2 regions of the Geminocystis sp. NIES-3708 genome follow, and region 2 is predicted to be linked to the other one. Evidence: riboswitches for the same ligand, from Rfam matches in the RefSeq annotation. Region 2 holds a riboswitch; the other holds the start of a gene.
The links. Region 2 has a riboswitch for cyclic di-AMP ahead of GM3708_RS12770 (ArsB/NhaD family transporter). Riboswitches for the same ligand answer to the same signal wherever they lie in the genome.

Region 1 (4,775 bases), 1.5 Mb from region 2:
CCATTATAAGTATTCCAAGGTCTTATTTCCCCTTCCCATAGTTTACGATTCATCGTCAGAGCGTTACCATGACGGTGTATTGTCATCGCCGCACAAAGAGGAAATTTTCTTGCCCCTTCTGCCCCTAATCTGGCATTCATAACTGCCCCTGAAACCACAGGGGAAGCGTCTAATCTGCCGAAAATAATCCCATCTCTGGAATTTGCCCAACTTGCTTCTCTGCTCAAAGTGACGTTTAAGCCATATTTGCGAAAAAATCCTTTTTCCCAGGCGATCGCAAAGGGTGCGCAGTCGTTAACGGGTACAAAACCAACGGTTAAATTCGGTTTTTCCAAGGTTTCAGGTTTGATAATTGGCTCTACCGCTAAAGCACTGTCAGGGATATTTCTAGGTTGTTTGCCCTGTTGATGAGTACAACCGTAAAATGCGATTGCTCCTGCTGTTGCGCCTATTCCTTGTAAAAAGAATCTTCGATTTTGATATTTACTCATCTTTTTAACCTCTTGCCGGGCGATGGGTGATCATAACTTGTAGTTGAGCTAGGGCATAATCAAGAATTAACCCTGTCAATCCAATGACAAATACCGCCAAAAATACGGAACTAACATTGAGGCGATTCCACTCATCCCAAACGAAAAAGCCAATACCAACACCCCCTGTGAGCATTTCTACCGCTACAATTACTAACCAAGCAATACCTAAACTAATCCTTAAACCAGTGAAAATATAAGGCAAACTGGCAGGAAGTACCACTTTAAATAATTGCTTCCAACGGGGCATCTCTAAAACATCTGCAACTTCTAAGTATTCTTTAGGAATATTCATCACTCCTTCGGCAGTATTCATAATAGTTGACCACAAAGAAGTTATAAAAATTACAAAAATAGCTGAAGGTTCGGCAGAATTGAAAATAGCTAGGGCAATGGGTAGCCAGACAAGAGGGGAAACTGGTTTAAATACTTGAATAATCGGATTGATAATTTGCCATGCAGTGTGATTCATTCCAATTAAAAATCCCACAGGAATAGCTACGATCGCACCTAATAAAAAACCGATCAAAACACGGCGCAAGCTAGCTAATAATAACCATCCTAAACCCAAATCACCAGGCCCTCGACGGTAAAAAGGATTTAAAATAAAATCGAGATTTTTTGCTAATGCTTCTGGAGGAGTTGGCATCATTTCCCCACGAAATAAGGCGATAATCCACCAAAGAGCAATAACACCAACAAAACCGATAATTGGTAATAAGAAGTTAGAATTTGTGAAAAAATTGAGAAACTTATTTTTCTTTGCTTTCATAAAAATTAAAAATTATGATTGATTTTTGCTCAATACAGCTAACTTTTTTCTTTCAAAATATATGATCTTCTTACCCTCTCAAATTAAGAAGAGAGAGAAAGCAAAATTTAGCTAAGAAGTTAGTAAATAATTGAAATAGAAATATCTGAAGCGTTTTTTCAATGTTTAAAAGCCGCTTTTTATTAATTACTATAAAATTATTTACACGGAATATAGGTTAGGAAAATACTTTTTTTAAGAAGTAAATTCTTCTAGTTTTCGGACAACAAAATATCAAGTTTTTGTCCTTGAAGTACTATGCAGAAAGTAGTTGAAAAAAATTTTTTGTTAAAAAGAATTCATACAATTAGTTAAACCCCAAAATTCAGTAAAGGTAATCAAATGTAGAGATTTGTCAAAGTCGGAATACCTAAATGAAATTGAGCTAGGAAAAATGCTCATTCTTTAGTCTCCTCTCAATGCCTACGAAGTTAGCTGACGGGCTAGGACTGAGAGATGTCCTTCTTTACTGTTAAAGTAATGATACGCCCCTAAATTGGTTCCCCCGTTTCCGTTTCATCAAATTAATTGATATTTTGGAATTAGGCTGACTCACTCTAAAAATAAATTCTATCCTATTCGTTAAGTTTTTAGTGTGATGAGAAAAACAAAATTAGATTAATTTATCTCGCAAAGACGTTCATGTTAAGTAGTTATACAAAATTAATTGTATAGAGGCAATGGGTTTAAATTCATTGTTACAATAGCTTCGAGAAAAATACAATGCACAATCACTTCTAGTTACTCACTTATTAAAGATGTAAAAGAAATTTTTAGTTTTTTTGCAAACGCATCATAATAACAATACTAGGATGCGTCTAATTTGATTATTAAAAGTAGGCAATGAGTAAGAGTTTTTGTCATTTTCTACTAATTTTAAAATATTGAAGTTAAATAGGTTTTAGCTCAATTACTTTTTGGATTTTTGAGGCACATTTAGATTACTGAACCAACCTTTACGCCAAAAAAAGAAAATCATTGCCCCTCCAACTACTAACATCACTGCCCAAGTAAATACATAACCCCAATACCAGTTTAACTCTGGCATATTAAAAGGCGATTTATCAGGATTAAAATTCATTCCATAAATTCCAGCAATAAAGGTTAAAGGGATAAAAACACTGGAGATAACTGTCAGAGTTTTCATAATCTCGTTCATGCGGTTGCTCACAGAAGAAAGATAAATATCAGTTAAGTTGGAAGCTAAATCCCGATAAGTTTCTACCATATCCAGAATTTGAATGATGTGATCATAACAATCCCGTAAAAAAACTTGTACCTCTTCAGAAATTAACTCATTTCCATCTCTTAGTAAAGAATTAAGAGCATCTCGCAAAGGCCAGACAGCACGGCGTACAAGGAGTAAATCTTGTTGCAGTTGATGAATTTTAGTCAAGGATTGGTGACTAGGATAAGTGACGACTTCATTTTGTAATGACTGCACAAATTCACCATATACTTCCATTACAGGAAAAAATCCATCAATAACAGCATCAATCAGGGTATAGAATAAATAATCAACTCCCTTTTGCCGAATTATTCCTTTATTATTGCGAATCCGTTCTCTAACTCCTCCTAAACAATCGTATTTTGGTTCTTCTTGTATTGTGAGTACATAATGTTTTCCTAGCACAAAACTAATTTGTTCGCTGACGAAAAAATTAGAGCGTTGATCTAGAGTTACCATGCGAGAAATTAGAACTAAATGTTCTTTATATTCCACTACTTTAGGACGTTGAGGAACATTAACAATATCTTCGAGGGCGATGGGATGGAGATTAAATACTTGACTTAAATGCTTCCAAGTAATTTCATCACCTAAACCATCAAGATTAATCCATGAAACTGACTCGGTATCGAGATAAGCCCAACAGTCTAAGGGATTTTTTAATTCTCTGCGAATGGCTTGATTTTCATTATAGTCAATGAGAGTAATTTTAGGGGCGATCGCATTAGAATTAAATTGAAGAGTACCCGGAATGTTGTTAATAGAATTATTAAAGTAGTTGAAATTAGATGCTAGATTGGAAGGGCGAAAATGACTCATAAATAGTAAGTAAGGTAATAGATAAAATAATTAGGACTAAAACCTTTACTATAACGTCAGTTCGATAGAAGACAATAGTTTCCAAGTCTTAATTTATACGAGCTTATATTTTTGACTGTTTGTGACTACTTTACAAGTCCAGGTAATAGCAATTAGAATAGGTATAAAATTTTATTGATAAAAATTATAGTTTATTTAGTTCAATATTGAGTTTAAGAACATTGACACAGGGTTCACCAAAAACGCCTAAAAATCTCCCTTCTGTAGCTTTATTTATTAATAATTCAACTTTATTTGGATCTAAATTTCTAGCAGTGGCAACTCTATTAATTTGATTTTGAGCGGATTCGATACTGATATGGGGATCTAATCCTGAGCCTGAAGTGTAAACTAAATCGGCAGTAGGGTTAATATTAGCTTGTTGAAGTTTCGTAATTTCTGTTTGAATATTCGTGACTAAATCGGGGTTACTGGGGGCTAAATTACTGGCACCAGAAACTCCAGTATTACCAGCATTTTCCCCAGTACTATAATCAATGGTACTAGCGCGACTCCAAAAATATTTATCAGACTGAAAAGGTTGACCAATTAAACTAGAACCAATAATATTACCTTGATCATTTTTAATTAAACTACCATTAGCTTGAAAAGGCACAATTAATTGTCCAAAAAGTAAGATAAGTAAAGGGTAAATAACCGCCGTAATAATCCATAAAATGAAAGTAGAACGAATAGCTTTAGAAAAGTCTCTAACTGAAATCATGGGAAAAATTTCTCCTGTAAAAAAATAAGTATAAAAAACTAATTATTAATCATTTCAAAACAAGCAAAATAATTTAATTTAAGTATTTAAAGGGCGTAACATTTCCGATACTTTAATTTCAGTTTCAGGAAAATTTAAAGGTATGATCGACTCTTGATCACTTAAAATAATGGTAGTTTGATAGTCTTGACTGTTAGATTCTCGATAAACATAGAGTTGACGTTGTTTGAGATCTAATACCCAATATTCAGGTATATTTGCACTAGCGTATAGTTGACGTTTAATTTCCAAGTCAGTTTTTAAAGTCGTGTCGGCAATTTCGATGATTAAATAAACTTCCGTAGCTAAGGGGTGTCGATCGTCGTAATCGAAAGGATCATACTTTACGATGGCAATATCTGGTTCAGGTTCGGAGAAATCGTTAACAATAATCGGTAATTGTAGTCTAATTAAAATTTTATTTAACTGATTATTTAACAAACGATTGGTGCGAGTAATAGCGGCGGCGTGAAAACTTCCTTGGGGTGACATAGTAATAATTTGTCCGTTAATTAATTCTACCTTTTCGTCATGGGTTAGAATACCGACTTCTGCCATGAGATTATATTCTCTGATGGTTAAAAG
Region 2 (4,775 bases):
AAATCCGCTCTATTTGCTTGAAGATATTGTTCGATAGAATCTCGTCTTTGTTTTGCTTGTTGTACTAAAATTTCAATTTCATCTTCCGTTGTTAAAATATCTTTACCTTTTCCTCGTAATTCTACTTCTTTTTCCAATAAAACTTTTTTAATACTTCTAACGGTTTCTAAGCGAATTTTATCTTTGGCTTTCATCGCCGACTTTATATCTTCTCCAATTTGATCTTTTAAACTCATGATTTTGATTTTTATTGTAATTGATTAATATACTTTTATTATAACAAATTTAGTGAATAAATAAAATTACAAATTATAAATATTGTTCAATAATTTTGATTAAATTTTGATTAAATTTCTTTTTATTTATATACTCATTAACACCATAAATCTTAGCTGTTAAATAGTTTAGATGATTATATTTATTAACTAAAAAAATGATAGGGATATTTTTTTTATTTTCTATATTTTTTAAAATTTTACATAATTGATATTTCTCATTATGATCAATATCTGAGTCTAAAATAATTAAATCTACTGAAGATGTTAAAATATTATTTAATCCTTGTCTAAAACTATCAGTAGTGAAGAGGTTATATTTTTTCAAATGTAATATTTTTTCTGTTTTAAAAGCCCAATTTTTATCTTGAGTTAAACAAAATATATTAAAAGTTTTTGGTGATGAATATTGACTAATAGAAGATAATAAAAAAGGAGTAATAATTTTTATCCATCCCATTTCAACATAAGGATAAATAAATTGACCAATAGTAGCTAAATCTTGGTGTAAATAACGAGATAATTGTAAAAATGAAGTTTTACCATCTATTTTTGCACATAAAGTCTGATAAAGATGATCACTAACTAATAGTTTTAATTGAGGATTATTAGTAATAAAAGGGCATTCTTGAGGAGATCTTATGTAAGGATTTAGCTGTTGCCAATTTTGAGCATAATTTGCAATTTTCGGGATAAGAAAATCAACGTTAAATCTAATTATTAATGGTTCTAAATTAATATTTTCTTGCCAACTAAAATATCCTTTTCGTAAAAAAAATACATTAAATAAAACTTCTTCAATAATGTTTTTGATAAGATTTTTTTGTTGATTTATAGAGATAATTTTTTTTTCACTTAATAGTAAAATAGCTTCATATTCAGCAATAGTATTAACATCAATTAACGACTCTTCAATAGATTGAATTTCCTGATTTAATTGGTAATAAGTTAAATATTCTTGAAGACGTTGTAAATCGAAAGATTGCTGATCTGCGGCAAAAATAATCTCTCCACGCTCAAAAAAAATAAAATAAAATAATTTTTTCATTAAAAAATTAGATTCAGTTTCAACAAAAAAAACTCCCGTTTTTTGCTGTGTACTAATAAAATAAAAAAGAGAGTTAACATCTATTTCTTGTAAATCACCATACATATAATATTCTGTTCAGTTATCATAAGAATTTATGTGTAGATTCCGAAATTATAAAATTTTAGTTATCATCAATTTTAAATTTTATCAGTATAAAATAAAAAAGAATCTACAATAATTTAAGATTACCGAATCAAAAAACAAGAATCAAGACAATTGAGATCAAAATTAACCATTTTCCAATAATTGGTTTGATAAATCTTTAATCCAATTAAAATCATTGCCTAATAAGAAATAATCAACTTATCTTACTATTCGCTATTTTTCAAACTAACAAAAAAATTTTAATATGTTTCGGATTCTATTTGATTAATAGGAATAAAATTTTCCCAAGGTAATAAAATAGGACGTTTAGTAAATAATAATTGACCTCTATGAGTTTTGCGATCAATCGCTACTCCGATGGGGGGTTTTGCTAATTTAACATGAAAATGACAGTAAGTTTGATAGATTGCCCTAGCCGACTTAAGTATATTAGGATCTAGTAAGTCAGGAACACCTTTAGTGATTTTAGTGGTATTACCATTACTGATGATGGGGATCATTTTTTCCTCCTCTGAAATTTAACAAAGTTGATAATTACTGACTAACTATTATATTAATCAAACATCCATTATCTGAGAAAAGAAAAATATTAATCCGATAAATTGTCAATTTTATCTCAAAAAAGGAAAAATAATCCTAGATAAATAGCAGAGACAATCAATTGTACTCCCATCATGGGTAATCCGTATTTAAGAAAAGTCTTAAAGGAGATTTCTCTCCCATGTTGCTCTGCAATTCCCGCCGCTACAATATTAGAAGATGCACCAACTAAAGTTCCATTACCTCCTAAAGTTGCACCAAACATCATGGCATAAAATAAAGGTAATACTTCTGGGGGGAATTGCCCAGCAAAATCTGGATTTAGTACTTCTGAACCTGTTAAGCCTACATTAACTAAATATTCTTTTAATAAGGGTACCATTGCTACTACAAGAGGAATATTTGCGACAACACTAGAAAGCAAACCAACCACAAACATTAAAACTATTGAACCAACAAAAATATTTTGTCCTAAAACAAAGGCTAATAACCCTGATAAACTTTTTATAACTCCTGTTTTTTCCAAACTACCAATTAAAACAAAAATAGACATGAAGAAAATTAAAGTACTCCAATCTACATCTTTCAAGATATTATGAACCGTATCAATTTTACTGTGATGTGCTAATAATAAAGCCAGAGCCGCACCCATTAAAGCCACTGCGGCGGGAGATACAGGTACGGTTAGAGAATCGCCAAAAATGAAAAAGAAAAGGACAAAAACCATGATTAAAGCCCCTAAAGCTAACATTCTCGGGTGATTCACTTTAGGATGAGGTAAGTCTTCTAAATGAGTAAATTTCGTATTCCAAATATCACGAAATAAAATCGGTGTCATGACAGCAACGGTGATAACAGCAATCAAGCCACCAATACTTAACCGTTGAAGATAGTCAAGAAAACTCATGTTAATAGCATCTCCCACAATAAAAGTAGCAGGATCTCCCACTAAAGTGATTAATCCAGCACTATTTGCTACAAAAACCATCAAAATAAGCAAAGGTACAAAATTAACACCTATTTCTTCTGCAAGAGGAGGAATTAAGGGAGCTAATAGCATTACGGTGGTAGCATTGGGCAAAAATGCACAAATGGGAGTAGTAATACCAATAATACCTAATAACAAGACGTTACCTCTACCTTTAGCAATTAGTACCATTTTAGTAGCTAAATATTCAAAGATTTTAGTAGGCTCAAATGCTCTAACTAAAACCATTACACCAAAAAATAAGACCAAAGTTGCATGACTTTTACTGATGTATCCAATGGCTTCTGTGAGTGTAAGGGTATGGGTAAAAATAAGTATCAGTGCACCTAATAAAGCGGCAACTGTTAAATGTATTTTATCTGCTGTAATTAGTGCTATTACTGTAACAAATACTGATGCGGAAATGATAGTAGAAATATTTTCCATAATATAAATATTTTTCTTAGAAATGATAAAAAACTCAAACGATAGATGTTTTTAGTTCTATATATTTAGATATATAAAATTAATTTACTAACGGATAAAAATACACTCATCAAGTTAGTAAATATTTTAAAAAAACTAAATTATTCAATTAGTGAAAAAATATTTTTAGTGATAATTCATCAGATAATTAAACCCCAAATTCAAAAAGGATGATCAATGAAGAGTATGGTCAAAATAGGAATACCTAATGAATTCGAGACATGAAAAACGCTCATTCTTTAGTCTCCTCTCAATGCCTACGAGGTTAGCTGACGGGCTAGAACTGAGAGATGTTCTTTTCTACAATAAAAGTAGAAATAAGCCCCGTTAATGGTTCCCCCGTTTCCAGCGATTTAATTTATTTAGATCAATGAAACTAGGCTGATTAACTCTGTGTAAATCTTTTCTATTATAGCTTGACTATCAAAAATTCGCTGTATTGCTCAACACAAATTGATTAAGATTGTAAAACGTCTAATAAAATTTTACCGATTTCTTGACATCCTACAGGTTTACATCCTTCGGACATAATATCTCCTGTGCGATAACCCAAATCAAGGACTTTTAATACTGCTGATTCGATTTTACTTGCTGGGATAGGCTCATTTAATCCGTAACGTAACATCATCGCTGCACTTAAAACCTGAGCTAAAGGATTAGCTTTATCTTGCCCTGCAATATCAGGTGCTGAACCGTGTACAGGCTCAAATAATCCTGGGCGATCGCTACCTAAACTAGCAGAAGGTAACATACCAATACTACCTGTTAACATAGCCGCCGCATCAGAAAGAATATCACCAAATAAGTTACCAGTAACAATGGTATCGAATTGCTTAGGATTGCGCACTAATTGCATAGCGGCATTATCAACGTACATATGAGTTAACTCTACATCGGGATAATCTGCGGAAATTGCAATTACACGATCACGCCACAATTGAGACACATCTAATACGTTTGCTTTGTCTACAGAACATAACCGCTTTTGACGTTTTTGAGCAGTCTCAAAGGCAACTCTAGCAATGCGATCAATTTCTGATTCACTATAAACCATAGTATTTATGCCTCGTTTTTCTCCTGTTTCCGAGGTAAAAATGCCTTTAGGTTTACCAAAATAAATACCTCCTGTTAATTCTCGTACTACCATAATATCAACTCCTTCCACTACTTCTCGTTTCAGGCTAGAAGCATCAATTAATTGAGGTAAAATAGTAGCAGGACGTAAATTGGCGAATAAACCTAAAGCCGCACGAATACCTAATAATCCTGTTTCTGGGCGTTGCTCACGGGGTAAATTATCCCACTTATAACC

Region 1: linked by a shared signal. The riboswitch ahead of ntrB (nitrate ABC transporter permease) and the one ahead of GM3708_RS12770 (ArsB/NhaD family transporter) in region 2 are both predicted to bind cyclic di-AMP.

What each region holds. Positions count from the first base shown of each region.
Region 1 covers NZ_AP014815.1:471,793-476,567, reverse strand. Annotated here, with positions in the region: gene GM3708_RS02005 (CmpA/NrtA family ABC transporter substrate-binding protein) at 1-491, opposite strand, end outside; gene ntrB (nitrate ABC transporter permease) at 496-1,302, opposite strand; cyclic di-AMP (ydaO/yuaA leader) riboswitch at 1,747-1,900, opposite strand; gene corA (magnesium/cobalt transporter CorA) at 2,252-3,388, opposite strand; gene kdpC (K(+)-transporting ATPase subunit C) at 3,573-4,151, opposite strand; gene GM3708_RS01985 (Uma2 family endonuclease) at 4,230-4,775, opposite strand, start outside.
Region 2 covers NZ_AP014815.1:2,900,090-2,904,864, reverse strand. Annotated here, with positions in the region: gene GM3708_RS12785 (GatB/YqeY domain-containing protein) at 1-236, opposite strand, end outside; gene GM3708_RS12780 (response regulator) at 310-1,428, opposite strand; gene GM3708_RS12775 (hypothetical protein) at 1,710-1,970, opposite strand; gene GM3708_RS12770 (ArsB/NhaD family transporter) at 2,087-3,424, opposite strand; cyclic di-AMP (ydaO/yuaA leader) riboswitch at 3,703-3,856, opposite strand; gene leuB (3-isopropylmalate dehydrogenase) at 3,921-4,775, opposite strand, start outside.